One region of the Streptomyces sp. NPDC000151 genome, then DNA from elsewhere that is predicted to be linked to it. Evidence: riboswitches for the same ligand, from Rfam matches in the RefSeq annotation. Region 1 holds a riboswitch; the other holds the start of a gene.
What was found. A riboswitch is a leader RNA that binds a small molecule or an ion and turns the genes downstream of it on or off. The one in region 1 is predicted to bind S-adenosylmethionine.
Positions count from the first base shown of each region.

Region 1 (10,682 bases):
GTGGTGCTGCTGCGCGACCTCGGTCCGCTGCCGGAGAAGAAGCTCCGGACCACGGGCTGGAAGAAGGGCATCCGCCTGGTCAACCAGTCCACCAACCTCCCGCTGCGTCCCGAGGACATCGCGGTGGGCTCCCTCACCTTCGCCAAGCCCGAGGGCCTGGAGGAGAGCGACGAGGAGTTCCACCAGAAGATCGCCAAGGACGCCCTGATGCTCGTGCGGATCCAGCCGCAGAACATCAAGGACAAGCAGGAACTTGAGTGGTCGCACGAGGGCATCGTGGCGTACTCGAAGATCTGCACCCACGTCGGTTGCCCGATCTCCCTGTACGAGCAGCAGACGCACCACGTGCTCTGCCCCTGCCACCAGTCCACCTTCGACCTTTCCGACGGTGGCCGCGTGATCTTCGGCCCGGCGGGTCACCCCCTGCCGCAGCTGCACATCACGGTGAAGGACGGCTACCTCGAAGCCGTCAGCGACTTCGCGGAGCCCGTCGGCCCGAGCTTCTGGGAGCGCGGATGAGTAACGAGACGAGCGCGACCAACGCGCGCCGCGGCCAGGCGCCGCGGGGCGAGCGGATCGCCGACTGGGCGGACGGCCGGCTGGGCATCTACAGCCTCGCCAAGTCCAACATGCGCAAGATCTTCCCGGACCACTGGTCCTTCATGCTCGGTGAGATCTGCCTCTACAGCTTCATCATCATCATCCTGACCGGCGTCTACCTGACGCTGTTCTTCCACCCGAGCATGGCCGAGGTCGTCTACCACGGCTCCTACGTGCCCATGCACGGCATCCGGATGACGCAGGCCTTCGAGTCGACGCTGGACATCAGCTTCGACGTCCGCGGCGGCCTGCTGATCCGGCAGATCCACCACTGGGCCGCGCTGGTGTTCCTCGCCGGCATGATGGTCCACATGATGCGGGTGTTCTTCACCGGCGCCTTCCGCAAGCCGCGCGAGGTCAACTGGCTGTTCGGCTTCCTGCTGTTCGTCCTGGGCATGTTCACCGGCTTCACCGGTTACTCGCTCCCCGACGACCTGCTGTCCGGCACCGGTGTCCGCTTCATCGAGGGTGTCATCCTGGCGATGCCGCTGGTCGGCTCGTACCTGCAGATGTTCATCTTCGGCGGGGAGTTCCCCGGCCACGACATCATTCCGCGGTTCTTCACGGTGCACGTCCTGCTGCTGCCGGGCATCATGCTCGGCCTGCTGGTGGCGCACCTGATCCTGGTCTTCTACCACAAGCACACGCAGTTCCCGGGTGCCGGCAAGACCGAGAAGAACGTGGTCGGCATGCCGCTGCTGCCGGTCTACATGGCCAAGGCCGGAGGCTTCTTCTTCCTGGTCTTCGGTGTGATCTCGGTGATCGCCGCGATCGCGAGCATCAACCCGGTGTGGGCCATCGGCCCGTACCGTCCGGACCAGGTGTCCACCGGCGCCCAGCCCGACTGGTACATGGGCTTCGCCGAGGGTCTGATCCGCGTCATGCCCGGCTGGGAGTGGAACATCGCGGGCCACTACACCATCAACTTCGGTGTACTGATCCCGATCGTCATCTTCCCGGTGGTGCTGGCGGCCATCGCGGTCTACCCGTTCATCGAGTCCTGGGTCACCGGCGACAAGCGTGAGCACCACCTGCTGGACCGCCCGCGCAACGCCCCGACCCGTACCGGCTTCGGTGTGGCCTGGCTCTTCGCCTACCTGGTCATGCTCGTCGGTGGTGGCAACGACCTGTGGGCCACGCACTTCCACCTGTCGATCAACTCGATCAGCTGGTTCGTCCGGATCGCGTTCTTCGTGGGCCCGGTGCTGTCCTTCATCATCACCAAGCGGATCTGCATGGGTCTGCAGCGGCGCGACCGCGACAAGGTGCTGCACGGACGCGAGTCCGGCATCATCAAGCGGCTGCCGCACGGTGAGTTCATCGAGGTGCACGAGCCGCTCACGCAGGACCAGATGCACGCGCTCACCCAGCACGAGCAGCCCAAGCCGCTGGAGATCGGCCCCGAGGTCGACGAGAACGGCGTCAAGCGCAAGATCAAGCGCTCGCACAAGCTGCGCGCCAAGCTCTCCAAGGGCTTCTACGGCGAGGACAACTACATTCCGAAGCCGACGGTGGAGGAGTACGAGGAGATCACCAGCGGCCACGGCCACCACTGATCTCCGCGGGGCCGCGGTATCGACACCGTGACCCCGAGCACGTAGCAAGGAACGCCACCCAGAGGGCCCTGTCCGCGCACCGGACGGGGCCCTCCGGCGTACCTACGGGCCCGATAGGCTCGCTGTGAAGATTTTTGACTCACCCAGGAGCGTGGACCATGAACGTTGTGACCCCGGATGGCGGCGGCAGCGTGGCGGCCCGCACCTGGCCGGGCGTGCTGAACGCCCTCCTCGAAGGCAGTGACCTCTCCGCCGACTCCACCGAGTGGGCGATGGACCGGATCATGCGCGGCGAGGCCAGCGACGCGCAGATCGCCGGCTTCGCGGTGGCGCTGCGCGCCAAGGGCGAGACGGTCGCGGAGATCTCCGGGCTGGTCAGCGCGATGTACCGGCACGCCAACCTCATCGAGGTGCCGGGCCCCAGCGTGGACATCGTCGGCACCGGCGGCGACGGCGCCAAGACCGTGAACATCTCCACGATGTCCTCGATCGTGGTGGCCGGCACGGGTGCGAAGGTCGTCAAGCACGGCAACCGCGCCGCGTCCTCCGCGAGCGGAGCCTCCGACGTCCTGGAGAAGCTCGGCGTGAACCTGGACCTGTCGCCGCGCCGGGTGGTGGAGGTCGCCGAGGAAGCAGGCATCACCTTCTGTTTCGCGGTGAAGTTCCACCCCTCGCTGCGGCACGTCGCACCCGCCCGCAGCCAGCTGGGCATCCGCACGACCTTCAACGTGCTCGGTCCGCTCACCAACCCGGCCAAGGTCACGGCCCAGGCCACCGGCGTGGCCGATGCCCGGATGGCGCCCATCCTGGCCGGCGTGCTCGCCGAGCGCGGCTCCTCCGCGCTGGTCTTCCGCGGCGACGACGGCCTGGACGAGCTGACGACCACGGCCACCTCCACGGTGTGGGTGGTCCGGGACGGCACCGTGCGCGAGGTGTCCTTCGACCCGCGCGACGTCGGCATCGAGCTGGTGCCGGTGGACGCGCTGCGCGGCGCGGACGCCTCGTACAACGCGGACGTCGCCCGCCGCCTGCTGGCCGGCGAGCCGGGTCCGGTACGGGACGCGGTCCTGCTGAACTCCGCTGCGGCGCTGGTGGCACTGGCCCCGACGGACGCGCCGCTGAACGAGCAGATCGCGGCGGGGATGGCGAAGGCGGCGGAGTCGATCGACTCGGGCGCGGCACGGGCGACGTTGGAGCGCTGGGTGGCTGCTTCGAACGCGTAACGTCCCGCGGCGCGAGGGGGTGTCCGCATCCCGGACACCCCTTGCGGCGTTCCGATCATGTGGCATGATTCTCGGCAGGTCACGAGTGACAGCGATTAGGCCCCGGCTTGCTGTCCGGCAACCCTCCGTCCGTGGCGGGGTGCCCCGGGTGATGACCAGGTCGCAGGCAGCAAGGCCGGCGGCAAGCGCGGATCCCTCGCCAGGGATCCTGGTTATCGAGGGAGCTCTTCCGTGATGCAGCGAATGCGCTAGGGCCTGTAGGCCCCTTTTTCCCAACACCCCGCCTGTGGCGCCCCTCTGTCCGAGGTACCTGTGCGCCCGCGGGTCTTTCCACGCCCTGTGCGTGTCATTCGCCTACTTCGCACATCTCGTGCATCCCCGGGAGACTCCGCCATGTCCGTGCGCCCTGAAACCGCCCTCGCCACCGCCGACACCGCCGACGCCGAGCCCGCCTGCACCGCCGCCGCGCCGCTCCCCGTCCTCGGCAGCGACGTGCGCGTCCCGCTCGTCACCGGCGGCGAGGTCACCTACGCCGCGCTGGACTACGCCGCCAGCGCCCCGGCCCTGCAGCGGGTGTGGGACGACGTGGCCGCGTACGCGCCGTACTACGGGAGCGTGCACCGCGGCGCCGGGTACCTCTCCCAGCTCTCCACCGACCTCTTCGAGAACAGCCGGAAGACGGTCGCGGAGTTCCTCGGCTGCCGGGAGGCGGACCAGGTCGTCTTCACCCGCTCGACGACCGACTCGCTCAACCTGCTGGCCGGCGTGCTCCCCGCGCACACCCGGGTGTTCGTCTTCGAGACCGAGCACCACGCGTCGCTGCTGCCCTGGGAGCAGCGGGCGGACATCGGCGTGACGTACCTCAACGCCCCGCGGACCCCGCAGCAGGCGGTCGACACGCTGGAGCAGGCGCTCGCGGACCGCGAGCCCTACGGCCCGGCGCTGGTGTGCGTGACCGGCGCGTCGAACGTGACCGGTGAGCTGTGGCCGGTGCGCGAGCTGGCCGCCGCGGCGCACGCGCACGGCGCGCGCATCGTGCTGGACGCCGCGCAGCTGGCCCCGCACCACCCGGTGGACATCGCCGAGCTGGACGTGGACTGGGTGGCCTTCTCCGGCCACAAGCTGTACGCGCCCTTCGGGTCCGGCGTGCTGGCCGGCCGCGCCGACTGGCTGCAGGACGCCGAGCCGTACCTGGCCGGCGGCGGCGCGAGCCGCAAGGTCGCGCGGCGCGAGGACGGCGGGGTGCAGGTGGAGTGGCACACCACGGCCGCCCGGCACGAGGCCGGTTCGCCGAACGTGATCGGGGTGTACTCGATCGCCTCCGCGTGCAAGGCGCTGACCGAGGCCGGGTTCGACAACCTGGTCGCGCGGGAGCAGGAGCTGATCGGCACGGTGCGGGCCGGGCTCGCCGAGGTGCCCGAGGTGAAGGTGCTCTCGCTGTTCGGCGACGACGCGCCGCGGGTGGGCGTGCTGTCGTTCGTCGTGGAAGGCTGGAACAGCTCGCACTTCGCCGCCGCGCTGTCCGCGGAGTACGGTATCGGCGTACGGGACGGGCTGTTCTGCGCGCACCCGCTCGTGCGGACGCTGCTGGGCAGTGACCCGCAGGACCCGGGCGAGTGCGGCGCGCCGGACGCCAGGCCGGGGGAGCGGTCGCTGAACGCCATCCGGGTGAGCTTCGGCGCCGGGACGCCGGACGAGCACGTGGAGCGGTTCGTCACGGCGGTGAAGGAGCTCGTGCGGGACGGCGCGCGGTGGTCCTACCGGACCGAGGAGGGGCGCTGCGTCCCGGACCGCGGCTGAGCCGGGCCGGCCTACGGCCGGTGTCCTCAATCGCCGGACGGGCTTGATTTTGCGGCCTGTCCGGCGATGACGTGCGGGCGGTGTTTCAGGCGTCCAGTCCGATCGCGAACGCCGCTTCCAGGTCGTGCTGGGAGTACGTGCGGAACGCGATGTGGGTCTCGGTGGCGGCGACGCCGGGGACCTTGCTGATCCGGCCGGGGATGACGTCGGCCAGTTCGTCGTGCTCGGCCACCCGGACCATCGCGATCAGGTCGTGCGCGCCGGTGACCGAGTAGACCTCGCTGACGCCGTCGAGCGCCGCGATCTTCTCGGCGATCTCCGGGATCTGGTCCACGCTGGTCTTGATGAGCACGATCGAAGTGATCACGGTTGGCTCTCTCCCTCGGTCGGCCGTTCTGTGGGCTCCACCCTACCGGGGAGGCCCGGCGCGGCCTGCGGTGGAGCGGCCGGGACGTGGTAGCGGACCCAGGCGTACAGGAAGCCCAGCAGGAAGCCGACGACGTGGGCCAGGTAGGCGACGCCGGGGCCGTTGACCGCGCGCTGTGCGGCCAGCCACTGCAGCGCGAACCAGAAGAGCAGCACCGCCCAGGCGGGGAAGCGCAGCGGCAGGAAGAAGAGGAACGGGAAGAGGCTGGTCACCCGCGCGCGGGGAAAGAGGTAGAGGAAGGCGCCGAGCACGCCGGAGATCGATCCGGACGCGCCGACCAGGGTCTGGCCCGACTCGGCGTGCGCCGCCGCGTAGCCCATCAGGGCCACGTAACCGGTCAGGACGTAGAAGACCGCGAAGTGCAGCCGGCCCATTCTGGCCTCGGCCATGCCCCCGAAGACGTAGAGGAAGAGCATGTTGCCCAGCAGGTGCAGCCAGCTGCCGTGCACGAAGAGCGCGGTGAGCGGGGTGAGCAGGGCCTTCGGATCGCCGCTCCACAGGTCGCGGGGGATGACGCCCCAGCGGGCGAAGTACGCGCTCTGTGCCTGCAGGAGCGATTCGCCGGTGCCGTGTATCCCGTTCAGCCCCGAGGCCGGGCCGATGACGAACACCACGCAGCAGATGCCGATGAGGACGTTGGTCATACGGGAGAACACGGTCCGCGGGGACGGAAACGAGGCCGACATGAAGTGATCATGGCGTAATAGCCACAAAGGGGACAGAGTGCCTCGCCGTGTTCCGGTACCCGGGCGGGGACGGCACCCGGTCGCCACCAGGCCGTAGGGTTACGGGCAGTACTTTCCGTACTTCCGCAGTCCGACGGCGCACCGCGAGAACCCGCACAACGTACGACGCTTGACGAAAGAGGACGACACAATGGCTGTTCCCCTGCCGACGGCCGAAACCCGGTGGCGCTGCACCCTGTGTGGCAACCTCACGCGTTTCGACGTGACCCGCCAGTCCAAGGTGGTGGAGTACGTCCACCTCGACCTGGCCGGCGAGCCCAAGGTCGAGGAGCGCGAGGTGCTCAGTGAGAGCATCGAGTCCGTCCGCTGCCGCTGGTGCAACGCGGTCGACCAGATCGAGCTGGTGGACCGCCCCGGCGCGGACGTCTGAGATCGGAGCGGTGCAGCAGTGGTGGAGCGTCCAGCAGGGCATGAGGGGGAAGAGCGCGATCCGGAGGCCGGTGCGGCCGACGAAGTGCTCGACCGTCCCCTGCCCGAGGGCGTGCGGCGCCGTGTCGTGGCGCTCACCGCGGAGTCCTTCGGCGGCCTGACGGTCGCCGAACTCCCGCCACCTCTGCGCCAGTACGCCCGCTTCACACCCTCCCGGCGGGTGAAATTCGCGGGCAACGCGATGGCCGCGTCGCTGGAGAGCGATCCGGTCTTCCGGCAGCGGATCGCGGCCCGGCTGCGCGAGACCCAGGCCGAACTGGCCGAAGCCCTGCAGCAGGGCACCCCGCCCGCCGCCGCCGACCCGATGGATGTCGCGGCGGCGGCCTACGTTCTGCGCCCGCCGGGCTGGGCGAAGCTGGTCGCCGCCGTGGGCGAGGAGGTCCGGCGCGCGGACGAGCAGCGGGCCGGCGAGGAGGCCGAGCGGGAGCTCGCCCGGCTGCGGGAGGAGCTGGCCGAGGCGCGGGCGGCGTCCCGCGCGGAGGCCGACCGGGCGAGAGGCGAGCTCGAAGCGGCGCGCAAGGAGAACGACGCGCTGCAGCGCAAGCTGCGCAGCGCGCTCAGCGACGTGAAGCGCGCGCAGGCCGCGGCGCGCAAGGCGGAGGACGAGACCGAGTCGCTGCGCTCCGCCGCGGCCACGGACAAGGCGACCAGCGACAGCGAGATGCGCCGGCTCAAGGCCCGGGTCGCGGAGGCGGAGTCGGCGCTCGAAGCGGGGCGCCGCGCCGCGCGGGAGGGGCGCAGCGTCGAGGACATGCGCCTGCGACTGCTCCTGGACACCGTCCTGGACGCGGCGCAGGGTCTCCGCCGCGAACTGGCGCTGCCGCCGGCCAATGTGCACCCCGCCGACACGGTCGACGCGGTCGAGCCGGGCCGGATGACCCCGAAGGACGTCGCGGCGCGCGCCCTGTCCGACATGGACCCGGCGCTGCTGGACCAGCTCCTGGCGCTGCCGCAGGCCCACCTCGTGGTGGACGGCTACAACGTCACCAAGACCGGCTATCCGACGATGCCGTTGGACAAGCAGCGGCTGCGGCTGCTGGGCGGGCTGGCCGTGCTGGCCGCGCAGACCGGCGCCGAGATGACATGTGTCTTCGACGGCGCCGAGCTGGCCGCGCCGGTACTGCTCGCCCCACCGCGGGGCGTACGGGTTCTTTTCAGCAAACCGGGCGTAACGGCCGATGAGTTGATTCGTCAGCTGGTACGGGCCGAACCGCCCGGCCGCCCCGTCGTGGTGGTCTCCACCGACCGCGAAGTGGCCGACGGCGTGGCGAAGGCGGGGGCCCGCCCGGTGGCATCGGCCCTTCTTCTCAAGCGACTTGCCCGTACCTGAACGGGCGTCGGGCGTGGTGCGGAAGGTGTGGGATAGAACACTCCGCAGCCCTTCAGGCGGTCTCGGAGCGTCAGTTACCTGCTACGGGCGGTGCCACATTGGTAAAGGATGCGCGTGTGGCCAAGTTTTTTCCCGTGAAGATTTGAAGCGATCACAACTCGGTTACTAAGGTCAGGCCCGAGCCTTCATGCAGTTGATCATCCAACCGGGATGAACAGTGAAGGAACCGCCGAGTCCGCGGCGTTCACGCGGAGCCGGGGATCCCAGTTCCCCCACCACCCGGTAGGCGGCTGAAGGAAGAAGGAGCTCGCCCCCGTGGCGTCCCACCGTCGACCCAAGCAGCCGAGCCGCACGCGCGTCACCGTGTTCACCGCGACCGCCGCCGCTGCGGTCGCCCTGTCCTCCCAGGCCGCCCAGGCCGCGCCGAAGCAGACCAAGGAAGAAGTCAAGTCCGAGGTCGACAAGCTCTACGAGCAGGCGGAGCAGGCCACCGAGAAGTACAACGGTGCCAAGGAGGACCAGCAGAAGCTGCAGAAGGAGGTCGACCGCCTCCAGGACAAGGTCGCCCGTGGCCAGGAAGACCTGAACAAGCTCCGCAAGGGCATCGGCACGGTGGCCTCGGGCCAGTACCGCAGCGGAAGCATCGACCCCTCGGTGCAGCTCTTCCTCTCCGGCGACCCGGACACCTATCTGGAGAAGGCCTCCACGCTCGACCAGTTGAGCGGCAAGCAGGCCTCGCAGCTGAAGGTCATCGCGGACAAGCAGCGCACCCTGTCCCAGGAGCGCGAAGAGGCCGCCGGCAAGATCAAGGACCTCTCCGACACCCGTAAGGCGCTGGGTGACAAGAAGGACGAGATCCAGGGCAAGCTCGCCAAGGCGCAGAAGCTGCTCAACACCCTCACCGCCAAGGAGCGCGCGGCGCTCCAGGCCAAGGAGGAGCGCGCCAACCGCGCCAACAGCCGGGTCGACCTCGGCAGCGCCGTCCCCAGCTCGCAGCGGGCCGCCGCGGCCCTCGCCGCCGCGAAGACGAAGATAGGCTCGCCCTACGTCTGGGGCGCCACCGGCCCGTCCTCCTTCGACTGCTCGGGCCTGACCTCCTGGGCGTACCAGCAGGCCGGCCAGTCGCTGCCGCGCACCTCGCAGGAGCAGGCGACCGCCGGCACCCAGATCGGCCGCGGCCAGCTCAAGCCCGGCGACCTGGTGCTCTTCTACAGCGACCTGCACCACATCGGCCTGTACGCGGGCAACGGCCAGGTGCTGCACGCGCCGAAGCCGGGCGCCGCGGTGCGCTTCGAGTCGATGGACAACATGCCCTTCATGTACGGCGTCCGCGTCTGACATGTACGGCGTCCGCGTCTGACGCGCTACGCGGCCGACGCTGCGTGACGACGGGCGGCTCCGACACGCCGGAAACGTCCGAACGTGCCGCCCGATCGGGGGAATTGCGGCAGCCGCCCCTGACTTACCGCCTCGCCGGTGACCTGCACAGTCACCGGCGAGGCGGATTTTTGTGCGGGTTCGGAGGTCTTTGGCCGGGGTGTACCGGCGCGATTACTGTCTGCCCTCGCAGCCGCCGGACACGGACCGCCCGCCCCGGGCGGCAGGGGCTGCACGGGAAGGGAGTGCGGCCTCACGTGGCGTCCCACCGCCGTTCCTCGCCGGCCGGCCCGCAGGGCCCGGCACGGATCACGCTGATGTCGGCCGCCGCCGCGGCCACCGCCGCCGCGCTGACCGCGGTCCCGGCGACCGCCGACCCCGGTACCGGCACCGGCCGCACCGCGAGCCACGCGCAGCTCACCTCGCGCGTCGACGCGCTCTACGCCCGCGCTGAACGGGCCACCGAGCGGTACAACGGCGCCAAGGAACGCACCGCCGAGCTGCGCGACCAGGTGGCGGTACTCCAGGACCGCGCGGCCCGCGCCCAGGAACGCGTGAACCGCCTGCACGACCGGCTCGGCGCGATGGCCGCCGCCCAGTACCGCTCCGGCGGCGTGGACCCCTCGCTCGCCCTGATGCTCTCCGCGCGCCCCGCCGACTACCTCGACAAGGCGCAGACCCTGAACCGGCTCGGCACCGCCCAGGCCGGACGGCTGAACCGGCTGGTGGACGCCGAGCGGGTGCTGCAGCGCGAGCGCCGGGAGGCCGCCGGCCGGCTGGCCCGGCTGGAGGAGGCCCGGCGCGCCGTCGCCCGCCACAAGCACGCCGTCGAGCGGAAACTCGGCGCGGCCCGGCAGCTGCTCGCCTCCCTGCCCGCGCGCGACCGGGCGGCCTACGCCCGCGCCTCGCGCGGCGCCCGCGACGGTGTGCTCCCGGAGCTCACCGAACTCTCGGGGCTCTCCGGCCGGTCCGCGCTCGCGGTGGCCGCGGCCCGCTCGGCGGTCGGCGCCCCGTACGTCTGGGGCGCCTCGGGCCCGCGCTCCTTCGACTGCTCCGGGCTGATGCAGTGGGCGTACGCCAGAGCTGGGGTCTCCCTGCCGCGCACCTCGCAGGCGCAGCGGTACGCCGGACGCCAGGTCCCGCTGTCCCAGGCCCGCCCCGGCGACCTCGTCATCTACCGCTCCGACGCCAGCC
Region 1 is NZ_JBEPFC010000051.1:24,464-35,145, reverse strand. It holds gene qcrA (cytochrome bc1 complex Rieske iron-sulfur subunit) at 1-519, shown strand, start outside; gene qcrB (cytochrome bc1 complex cytochrome b subunit) at 516-2,156, shown strand; gene trpD (anthranilate phosphoribosyltransferase) at 2,315-3,379, shown strand; SAM riboswitch class IV at 3,457-3,573, shown strand; gene ABT381_RS16805 (aminotransferase class V-fold PLP-dependent enzyme) at 3,773-5,179, shown strand; gene ABT381_RS16800 (Lrp/AsnC family transcriptional regulator) at 5,265-5,546, opposite strand; gene ABT381_RS16795 (rhomboid family intramembrane serine protease) at 5,543-6,292, opposite strand; gene ABT381_RS16790 (hypothetical protein) at 6,483-6,722, shown strand; gene ABT381_RS16785 (NYN domain-containing protein) at 6,741-8,111, shown strand; gene ABT381_RS16780 (C40 family peptidase) at 8,427-9,449, shown strand; gene ABT381_RS16775 (C40 family peptidase) at 9,746-10,682, shown strand, end outside.

Region 2 (10,682 bases), on a different contig from region 1:
AGGGCGGAACAGGGCAGCAATGGCAGTACAGCGACGCTACAAGAGCCTGGCGGCGGCGGGTATCGCGACGGCCATGACACTGGCGCTGGCCTCCTGCTCCGGCGGCCCCGTCGGCGACGACGACGTCACCCTGAAGCTGGTCGCCGCCGACTACGGCGACAGCTCCGCCAACTCCAGCAAGCACTACTGGCACGACGTGGTCGAGGCCTTCGAGGCCAAGCACCCGCACATCAAGGTCGACGTCGACGTCTACAGCTGGAAGGACGTCGACAAGGAGGTCGAGAAGCGGGTCAAGGCCGGCAACGCCCCCGACATGGCCCAGATCGGCGCCTACGCCGACTACGCCGCCGAGGGCAAGCTCTACAGCGCCGACGACCTGCTCTCCATCAGCACCCAGGCGGACTTCACGCCCGGCCTCGCGGACGCGGGGGAGTACCACCGCGTCCAGTACGGCATGCCCTTCGGGGCCAGCACGCGCCGCCTCTTCTACAACAAGAAGCTCTTCGCGCAGGCCGGCATCGCGAGCCCGCCCAAGACCTGGTCCGACATCAAGCAGGACGCGCAGCTCCTGAAGGCCGCGGGCGTGAAGATCCCCTTCGCGCTGCCGCTCGGCCCCGAGGAGACCCAGGCCGAGACCATGATCTGGATGCTGAGCGGGGGCGGCGGCTACACCGACTCCATCGGCAAGTACACGATCGACTCGCGGCAGAACGTCCGCACGTTCAAGTGGGTCAAGGACAACCTCGTCGCCCCGGGCCTGACCGGCACCGACCCCGCGAAGCTCAACCGGCAGGACGGCTTCAACGCCTTCGCGAGCGGCCAGGCCGGCATGCTCAACGGCCACCCCACGCTGATGCAGCAGGCCAAGGCCAAGGGCATCGACTACGGCACCGTCGCGCTCCCCGGCATCACCGGCCCGGCCAAGTCCACCATGGGCGTCGCCGACTGGATGATGGGCTTCAAGCAGCACGGACACCGCGCCCAGATCGGCCAGTTCCTCGACTTCGTCTACAACCAGGACAACGTCATGCGGTTCTCCGGCGACTACGGCCTGCTGCCCGTCACCGTCTCCGCCTCCCAGAAGATGCTCGTGGACGACAAGTACAAGAAGCTGCACGGCTTCCTGAAGCAGCTGCCGGAAGCGGAGTTCTACCCCGCCGACAAGACCTCCTGGCCGCTGGTCAGCAAGACCATCAAGGCCAATATGGGCGGCGCGGTCGGGAAGAACGGCGACCCCGCGGCGGTGCTCACCGACATCCAGAACACCGCCAATGAGGCGGACAACGCGACGCAGTGACGCCCGTCGGGCCGCCCCCGCGGCCGCCCGGCCGGGTGATCAGTAGGGATGTCGTACCGCCGGGCTATCGTGGTCGTGTGGTCCCCGAATCGCCGTCCGAGCGGCTGTCAGCGCGCGACGAGGCCGTGCTCGCCGTGGAGCGCCGCTCCTGGGCGGGGCCCGGCGCCAAGGAGCGCGCGATACGCGAGCGGCTCGGCATCTCGCCGACCCGCTACTACCAGCTGCTCAACGCCCTCCTGGACGACCCGCGCGCGCTCGCCCACGACCCCGTGACGGTGAACCGGCTGCGGCGGGTGCGGGAGGAGCGCCGGGCCCGCCGCTGACGGCCCACGGATCGCGGTATGCGCCCCCCGTATGCCCCGCCCCACCGATAGGCTCGGCCCCATGGGCAGCCCCGAGAACCCCCTCGCGCAGCCGAAGACCGAAGCGGGCCGTGCGGGCCTGGCCGGCTTTCTCGCCCGGCCCGCCGACGCCGTCGTCGCGCTCGACTTCGACGGCACCCTCGCCGGCATCGTCCCCGACCCCGAGCAGGCCCGCGCCCACCCCGGCGTCGTCCGGGCGCTCACCCGCCTCGCCCCGCTGCTGCGCTCCGTCGTGGTGATCACCGGCCGCCCGGCGCAGACGGCCGTCCGGCTCGGCGGCTTCGCGGACGTGGCCGGCCTGGACCACCTCGTCGTCCTCGGGCACTACGGCGCGGAGCGCTGGGAGGCCGCCACCGGCCGGATCGAGGCGCCCGCGCCGCCGCCGGGGGTCGCCGCCGCGACCGCCGAGCTGCCCGGCCTCCTGGAGGGCTCCGGAGCCTGGCAGGGCGGGCCGGTCGACACCGCGATCGAGACCAAGGGTGGCCGGGCCGTCGCCGTGCACACCCGCCGCACCGCCGACCCGCAGGGCACCTTCGAGGCGCTGCGCGCGCCGCTGGCCGCGCTCGCCGAGCGGCACGGCCTGATCGTCGAGCCCGGCCGCTTCGTCCTGGAGCTGCGCCCGCCCGGCGTCGACAAGGGCGTCGCGCTCACGTCGTACGTCCGCGAGGTGGGCGCCGGCGCGGTCCTCTACGCGGGCGACGACCTCGGGGACCTGGCCGCCTACGCCGCCGTCGACGCGCTGCGCGCCGAGGGCCTGCCCGGAGTACTGGTGTGCAGCTCGGCAACGGTGGGCGAGGGCGCCGAGGAACTGGCGGCCCACGCCGACCTGGTCGTACCGGGCCCACCCGGGGTCGTGAAACTGCTGACGGGGCTGGCGGAGGCGCTGGCGACGCACGCCTGAGGGCGCGCCCCGCAGGGGCGCAGCCCCAGGGGCGCGGGGAACTGCGCGAGCAACCACAACGGCGGGCCAGCCGGCAACGGACCGCCCGGGGCAGCCCGGAACCGCCCGGCTTCAGCCCCGCAGGTCCCGCAGCTGGTCCAGGAACCACTGCGCCGGCGGCAGCGCCGTCGCCGCCGCCGCCAGCCGCTTCGTGCGCTCCGCGCGCTCGTCCCGCGGCATCGTCAGCCCCGCGTGCAGCGCCTCCGCCGTGCCCCCGATGTCGTACGGATTGATCACCAGCGCGTCCTCCGACAGCTCCGCGCAGGCCCCGGCCTCCCGGGAGAGGACCAGCGCGCAGCCCGCCTCGGACACCACCGGCACCTCCTTCGCGACGAGGTTCATGCCGTCGCGGATGGGGTTGACCAGCGCGACGTCGGCGAGCCGGTAGGCGGCCAGGGAGCGCGCGAAGTCGTCCTTGACGTGCAGCACGACCGGCAGCCAGCCGTCCGTGCCGAACTCGTGGTTGATCTCCTCCGCCAGCCGCCCCACCTCCTCGGTGTACTGCCGGTACACCGCCAGGTCCTGCCGCGAGGGATAGGCGAACGCTATGTGCACCACCCGGCCGCGCCACTCGGGGCGGTCGGTCAGCAGCCGCCGGTACGCCTGGAGGCCGCGCACGATGTTCTTCGACAGCTCCGTGCGGTCCACCCGCACGACCGTCTTCCGCGGCGCGCCGTCCTCCCCGGTACCGATCTGCTCGCGCAGGTCCGCCAACCGCTCGTCGACGTCCGGCTGCCGGGAGCGCTCGCGCAGGAAGTCCGCGTCGGCGCCCAGGCCGTGCACCCCGAGCCGGGTGGTCCGGCCCTCGTACGTGACGCGCAGGCCCGCCTCCCCGTCCCGGGCGACCTCGGCGCCCAGCACCGCGGCGCAGCACTCCGCGAACGCCGCGGCCCAGCGGTGGGTCAGGAACGCCGCCCGGTCGCCGCCCAGGATGCCGCGCAGCACCTCGGCCGCCACGTCGTCCGGCAGCAGCCGGAAGTAGTCCGGCGGCGCCCAAGGGGTGTGCGAGAAGTGGCCGATGCGCAGGTCGGGGCGGCGCTCGCGGAGCAGCCCCGGGACCAGCGTGAGGTGGTAGTCCTGCACGAGGACGGCGGCGCCGGGCGCGGCGGCCGCGGCGAGCGCGTCCGCGAAGGCGGCGTTGTACGCCTCGTACGACGCCCACTGGCCGCGGAAGTCCGCGTCGAACGCCGGCTCCAGCGGCGTCTGGTACAGCAGGTGGTGGATGAACCACAGCACGGAGTTGGCGACGCCGTTGTACGCGTCCGCGAAGACCTCGGGCGCGATGTCCAGCATCCGGACGGACTGCCCGCCGGTGTCGCCGGGGTCCAGCAGTCCGTCGCCGTCGGCGGCGGCCCGGCGCGCCGCCTCCCGGTCGCCGTCGCCGAGCGCGGCGCAGACCCACACGGCCCCGGCGTCCGGGCCGATGGCCGACAGGCCGGAGACCAGCCCGCCGCCGCCGCGTTTGGACGTCAGCGTGCCGTCCTCGCCCAAGGCGTAGGAGACCGGACCGCGGTTGGACGCGACGAGAACCTGGGCACCTGAGCTGGAGGAGACCATGCCGATGACCTAACCCGCCACAGATCCGCTCAAACGTACGGCCGGGAGCGCATCGAGGGCGCAGCCGCACGTCGGGCGCCGCGTCCCCTCATGCCGCGCGCCGTTCCGCGTACTCCGGTATGTCGCGCATCGGCGGCCGCTCCTCGGTGTCCACGTCGGTCGTCCGCGGGACGAAGCCGCCCTCCGCACCGCGGTCGAACTGGGTGAGCCGGGGCCGTACGAGGTGCCCGCGTGCCAGCCGCAGCTGGGCGGTGCGGTAGATGGCCGCTGCCATCCGGCCGAGCGCCTGCCCGTCCTGGTGCCGGTGCTTGCGCACGCCCACGTCGACCTGCGCCAGCGCGTCCAGGCCGACCGTGTGCAGCGCGTCGACCAGCAGGCCCAGTTCGACGCCGTACCCGACGGGGAAGGGCAGCCGCTCCAGCAGCGAACGGCGGGCCGCGTACTCGCCGCCCAGCGGCTGGACGAAACCGGCCAGCTGCGGCCAGTGCAGATTGAGCAGCGGGCGGGCCACCAGCTCGGTGACCCGTCCTCCCTGGCCCCCCTTGGGGCCGCCGGCGCCCTCGCCCAGCGGCCGGTCGTACATCGCCTTCACGAACTGCACCCGCGGCTCGGTCAGCAGCGGCCCGACGATCCCGGACACGAAGTCGGCGGAGAACTCGCGCAGGTCGGCGTCGACGAAGCAGACGATGTCGCCGCTGGTGGCCAGCAGCGAGCGCCACAGCACCTCGCCCTTGCCGGGCACCGTCGCCAGCCGGGGCAGGATCGCGTCGCGGTGCACGACCCGGGCGCCCGCGGCGGCCGCGACCTCGGCCGTGCGGTCGGTGGAGCCGGAGTCCACCACGACCAGCTCGTCGACCAGCGGCACCGCGGCGGACATCAGGTCGCGGCGGATGATCTCCACGATCGTGCCGACCGTGGCTTCCTCGTCGAGCGCCGGCAGCACTACGCTGACCGTCTGCCCCGTACGGCTCTTCGCTGCCAGCAGCTGGTCGAGCGATCGGTCGGCGGCTGACCATGAGCGGCCGGCCAGCCAGCGCTCCACCTCTTCCAGCACGAATCCGTCTCCTTCTGCTACGCGCGTGAGCCATCTTGCTACGCGGTGTGAGCCATCTCGCGGTTCGGACGGCTATCTCAACCGTCCACCCCTTCGGTTACAGTCTTGAACAACGCGGATGACCACCGCATGCCGGGGTCACCGCTGAACAAACGCCTGTGTTTCGTACACAGGCCATACCGCTCATCCAGAGGGGCAGAGGGATACGGCCCGTTGAAGCCCCGGCAACCCTCCAGCCGGTCTTGCCGCCAGGACGCTGATGTCCGCCGCGCGAGGCTCCCGGCTAGGGAAGGTGCCAAATCCGTCTCACGGCGAAGTGCGTCGTGAGGAAGATGAGGAGAAAGGGCCTCGCCTCCATGGCTGTGCAAGCTTCCGAAAGCACCACTTCCGCCGTCACCCTCGGTCCCGCCGCCGCGCTGTCCTGCCGCGAGTGCGGTACGCGCTTCCCGCTCGGTCCGATCTTCGCGTGCCAGGAATGTTTCGGGCCGCTCGAAGTGGCCTACGACCTGCCGAGCGGCGACCCCGAGGGCCTGAGGAAGCAGATCGAGGCCGGTCCGAACAACATCTGGCGGTACGCGCCGCTGCTGCCCGTCCCCGCCGACGTGGCCGACAAGCCCAACCTCAACCCGGGCTTCACCAAGCTGGTCAAGGCCGACCGCCTCGCCGCCGAGCTCGGCGTCACCGGCGGGCTGTACGTGAAGGACGACTCGGGCAACCCGACGCACTCCTTCAAGGACCGCGTCGTGGCGATCGCCGTCGAGGCGGCCCGCGCCTTCGGCTTCACCACCCTGTCCTGCTCCTCCACGGGCAACCTGGCCGGCGCGGTCGGCGCCGCGGCGCGCCGGGCGGGCTTCCGCTCCTGCGTGTTCATCCCGCACGACCTGGAGGCCGGCAAGGTCGTCATGGCCGCGGTCTACGGTGGCGACCTGGTCGGCATCGAGGGCAACTACGACGACGTCAACCGCTTCTGCTCCGAGCTCATCGGCGACCCGCTGGGCGAGGGCTGGGGCTTCGTGAACGTCAACCTCCGCCCGTACTACGGCGAGGGCTCCAAGACGCTCGCGTACGAGATCTGCGAGCAGCTCGGCTGGGAGCTCCCGGACCAGCTGGTCATCCCGATCGCCTCGGGCTCGCAGCTCACGAAGATCGACAAGGGTCTGAAGGAGCTCATCGCGCTGGGCCTGGTCGAGGACAAGCCGTACAAGATCTTCGGTGCCCAGGCCGAGGGCTGCTCGCCGGTCTCGACGGCCTTCAAGGCCGGCCACGACGTCGTACGCCCGCAGAAGCCGAACACCATCGCCAAGTCGCTGGCGATCGGCAACCCGGCGGACGGCCCGTACGTGCTCGACATCGCCCGCCGCACCGGCGGCGCGGTGGAGGACGTCAATGACGAGCAGGTCGTGGACGCGATCAAGCTGCTGGCCCGCACGGAGGGCATCTTCGCGGAGACCGCGGGCGGCGTGACCGTCGGCGTCACCAAGAAGCTCATCGAGAACGGGCAGATCGACCCGGCGAAGTCCCTCGTCGTCCTCAACACCGGCGACGGGCTCAAGACGCTGGACGCCGTGGCGCCGACCACCGGCCCGACCGCGACCATCCGCCCGAGCCTGGACGCGTTCCGCGAGGCCGGCCTCGACAAGTAGTGGGGTTCCGGCGGGCCCGTCGGCGGGCCCGCGCCGCCTCCCCGCTCCGCCGCGCCGCGGAGCCTTTGTACTCGTTTTCCCGGAACCTGGAAGGTAGAAGAACCCCATGAGCGTGAGCGTCCGCATCCCCACCATTCTCCGCACCTACACCGACGGCAAGGCCGAGGTCTCCGCCGAGGGCGCGAACCTCTCCGAGGTCATCGCGGACCTGGAGAAGAACCACACCGGCATCGCGGCCCGCGTCCTGGACGACACCGGCAAGCTGCGCCGCTTCGTGAACGTCTACGTCAACGACGACGACGTGCGCTTCGAGCAGGGGCTGGAGACGCCGACTCCGGACGGCGCCGGCGTTTCGATCATCCCCGCGGTGGCCGGCGGCTGCTGAAAAGCCTCTCGTCGCCCGGCGCACGCCCCTTTGTGCGCCCCGTGTGCGCCCCCTGTGCACCGTCTCGTGGGTGACGGCATACGACTCCTGGAATCGCCCCGTCCGCAGCGAAAGCGGACGGGGCGATTCCATGTCGTTAAAGGCGATACAGTTGAGGTGAATCCTCTTCGCGCGCGTGCCTGACGCATATGAGAACGCGACAAGATGTGCCCAAACTGTGTGCGCATTTTGTCGTGTTGATGAGCTATGCCCGGCCCGGCTTGCCCAGAATTATTGAGACTTCGCCGTAAATCGGCGAATGGTCGTGGGCAGAATTCTCGTCCGATTGACCTGTTGCGCTGGGCATCGGTGCAGATACATTCAGCGGCGGTCGACGCGTTCCGGCGCACACCCTCCTTGGGGGTGAGGTCTGACCCGGGTCCGCGGAGTGCGGTCCTGCGCAAGGGCCAGCAATAGGGGAGTTAGGAATGGCTCAGGGCACCGTCAAGTGGTTCAACGCGGAGAAGGGGTACGGCTTCATCGCGGTCGACGGTGGTGCGGATGTTTTCGTCCACTACAGCGCGATCCAGATGGACGGTTACCGCACCCTTGAGGAAGGTCAGCGGGTCGAGTTCGAGATCTCGCAGGGCCAGAAAGGGGCCGCAGGCGGACATGGTTCGCGTGGCCGGCTGAAGCGCCGACCGACTGCAGCGTACGGAGGCCCGTGTCCCCTGAGGGGGGCACGGGCCTCTCGTTGTGCGCGGGTGCGGAGGCGCTTCTCTGTTCCCAAGCTTGCACTCGGAGGGGTCGAGTGCTAATCATTGGGCTTAGCACTCTCCCAGTGAGAGTGACAGAACTTGGATCGGGTCAGCGAGGTCCGCAGGCCGGGTGGGGCAAGGAACCACACGGCACGCAGACCGTCCGTCGCGGGCGCGGGCGCGGTCCGGAGCAATCCACCCCTGTCCGGGAGGACCACTTCACATGGCCAAGATCATCGCGTTCGACGAGGAGGCACGGCGCGGTCTCGAGCGCGGGATGAACCAGCTCGCCGACGCCGTCAAGGTCACCCTTGGCCCCAAGGGCCGCAACGTCGTCCTTGAGAAGAAGTGGGGCGCCCCCACGATCACCAACGATGGTGTCTCCATCGCCAAGGAGATCGAGCTCGAGGACCCGTACGAGAAGATCGGCGCCGAGCTGGTCAAGGAGGTCGCGAAGAAGACGGACGACGTCGCCGGTGACGGCACGACGACCGCGACCGTCCTGGCCCAGGCCCTGGTCCGCGAAGGCCTGCGCAACGTCGCGGCCGGCGCCAACCCGATGGCTCTGAAGCGCGGCATCGAGCGCGCCGTCGAGGCCGTCTCCGCCGCTCTGCTGGAGCAGGCGAAGGACGTGGAGACCAAGGAGCAGATCGCCTCCACCGCCTCCATCTCCGCCGCCGACACCCAGATCGGCGAGCTCATCGCCGAGGCCATGGACAAGGTCGGCAAGGAAGGCGTCATCACCGTCGAGGAGTCCCAGACCTTCGGTCTGGAGCTCGAGCTCACCGAGGGTATGCGCTTCGACAAGGGCTACATCTCGGCGTACTTCGCCACCGACATGGAGCGTATGGAGGCGTCGCTCGACGACCCGTACATCCTGATCGTCAACTCCAAGATCTCCAACGTGAAGGACCTCCTTCCGCTGCTGGAGAAGGTCATGCAGTCGGGCAAGCCGCTGCTGATCATCGCGGAGGACGTCGAGGGCGAGGCCCTGTCGACCCTGGTCGTCAACAAGATCCGTGGCACCTTCAAGTCCGTCGCCGTGAAGGCCCCGGGCTTCGGTGACCGCCGCAAGGCCATGCTCGGCGACATCGCCATCCTCACCGGTGGCACCGTCATCTCCGAGGAGGTCGGCCTCAAGCTCGAGAACGCCGGTCTGGACCTCCTGGGCCGCGCCCGCAAGGTCGTCATCACCAAGGACGAGACCACCATCGTCGACGGTGCCGGTGACAGCGAGCAGGTTCAGGGCCGCGTCAACCAGATCCGCGCCGAGATCGAGAACTCGGACAGCGACTACGACCGCGAGAAGCTGCAGGAGCGCCTGGCGAAGCTCGCCGGCGGTGTTGCGGTCATCAAGGCCGGTGCCGCGACCGAGGTCGAGCTCAAGGAGCGCAAGCACCGCATCGAGGACGCCGTTCGCAACGCGAAGGCGGCCGTCGAGGAGGGCATCGTCGCCGGCGGTGGCGTCGCCCTGCTGCAGGCTTCCTCGGTCTTCGAGAAGCTCGAGCTCGAGGGTGACGAGGCCACCGGTGCCGCCGCTGTGAAGCTGGCCCTGGAGGCCCCGCTGAAGCAGATCTCCGTCAACGGCGGCCTCGAGGGCGGCGTCGTGGTGGAGAAGGTGCGCAACCTGGCCGTCGGCCACGGTCTGAACGCCGCGACCGGCGAGTACGTCGACATGATCGCCGAGGGCATCATCGACCCCGCCAAGGTCACCCGCTCCGCGCTGCAGAACGCCGCCTCCATCGCGGCGCTCTTCCTCACCACCGAGGCCGTCATCGCCGACAAGCCGGAGAAGGCCGCCGCCGGCGGCGCCCCGGGCGGCATGCCGGGCGGTGACATGGACTTCTGATCCACCCCTTCCGGGAACGGATCAGCTGTTCAGCGCTGTACGGACCAAGGGCGGCACCCCCATCGCGGGGGTGCCGCCCTCGGGCGTTTTCGGCGGTCGGTCGGACGGACGCCGGCTCAGACGGACGCCGGCTCCTTGGCCGGGCCGTGGGTGCCCGGCCGGCCCTCACCCGGGGGCGGGGCCTGCGCCTCCTCGGCGCCCGTGTTCAGGTCGGCGAGCAGCTGCTTGCTGAAGCCGAAGAAGTACGTGGCCAGGAAGCCGACGACATAGCCCGCGAGCAGGCCGACGGCGTAGATGAGGGCCGTGGCGCCCAGGTCGTGGTTGCCCTTGAGGAGGGGGAAGAGCGCCCAGCCGGAGGGGCCGATGGCGGTGGAGCCGACGGCCGTGCCGAGCTGGTTGAACAGGCCGACGAAGGCGCCGCCGAACGCGCCGCCGACGCAGGCGGTGATGAACGGCCGGCCGAGCGGGAGCGAGACGCCGTAGATCAGCGGCTCGCCGACGCCGAGGAAGCCGGCGGGGAGCGCCGACTTGATGGTCGTACGGATCGAGCCGTTGCGCGGCAGCCGGAGGTAGACCGCGATCGCCGCGCCGACCTGGCCCGCGCCCGCCATCGCCAGGATCGGCAGCAGGACGGTGTAGCCCTGCTGCTCGATGAGGGTGGTGTGGATGGGGATGAGGGCCTGGTGGAGGCCGAGCATCACCAGCGGGAGGAAGAGGCCGCCGAGCACGAAGCCGGCGAACGCGCCGCCGTGGGCGAGGAGCCAGTTGGCGGCCGTACCGATCGCGGCGGACACCTCGCCCGCCGCGTACATCAGGCCGAAGATCGTCACCAGGCCGGTGAACAGGACCGTGAGGGTC
Region 2 is NZ_JBEPFC010000017.1:46,999-57,680, forward strand. It holds gene ABT381_RS08320 (extracellular solute-binding protein) at 20-1,297, shown strand; gene ABT381_RS08325 (DUF3263 domain-containing protein) at 1,375-1,620, shown strand; gene otsB (trehalose-phosphatase) at 1,682-2,560, shown strand; gene ABT381_RS08335 (alpha,alpha-trehalose-phosphate synthase (UDP-forming)) at 2,672-4,156, opposite strand; gene ABT381_RS08340 (glucosyl-3-phosphoglycerate synthase) at 4,245-5,210, opposite strand; SAM riboswitch class I at 5,391-5,549, shown strand; gene thrC (threonine synthase) at 5,567-6,853, shown strand; gene ABT381_RS08350 (MoaD/ThiS family protein) at 6,960-7,238, shown strand; partial or broken gene ABT381_RS08355 (cold-shock protein) at 7,706-7,910, shown strand; gene groL (chaperonin GroEL) at 8,199-9,824, shown strand; gene ABT381_RS08365 (PTS transporter subunit EIIC) at 9,941-10,682, opposite strand, start outside.
Region 2: it holds a riboswitch for S-adenosylmethionine, as region 1 does, so the genes downstream of both, thrC (threonine synthase) here and ABT381_RS16805 (aminotransferase class V-fold PLP-dependent enzyme) in region 1, are expected to answer to the same signal.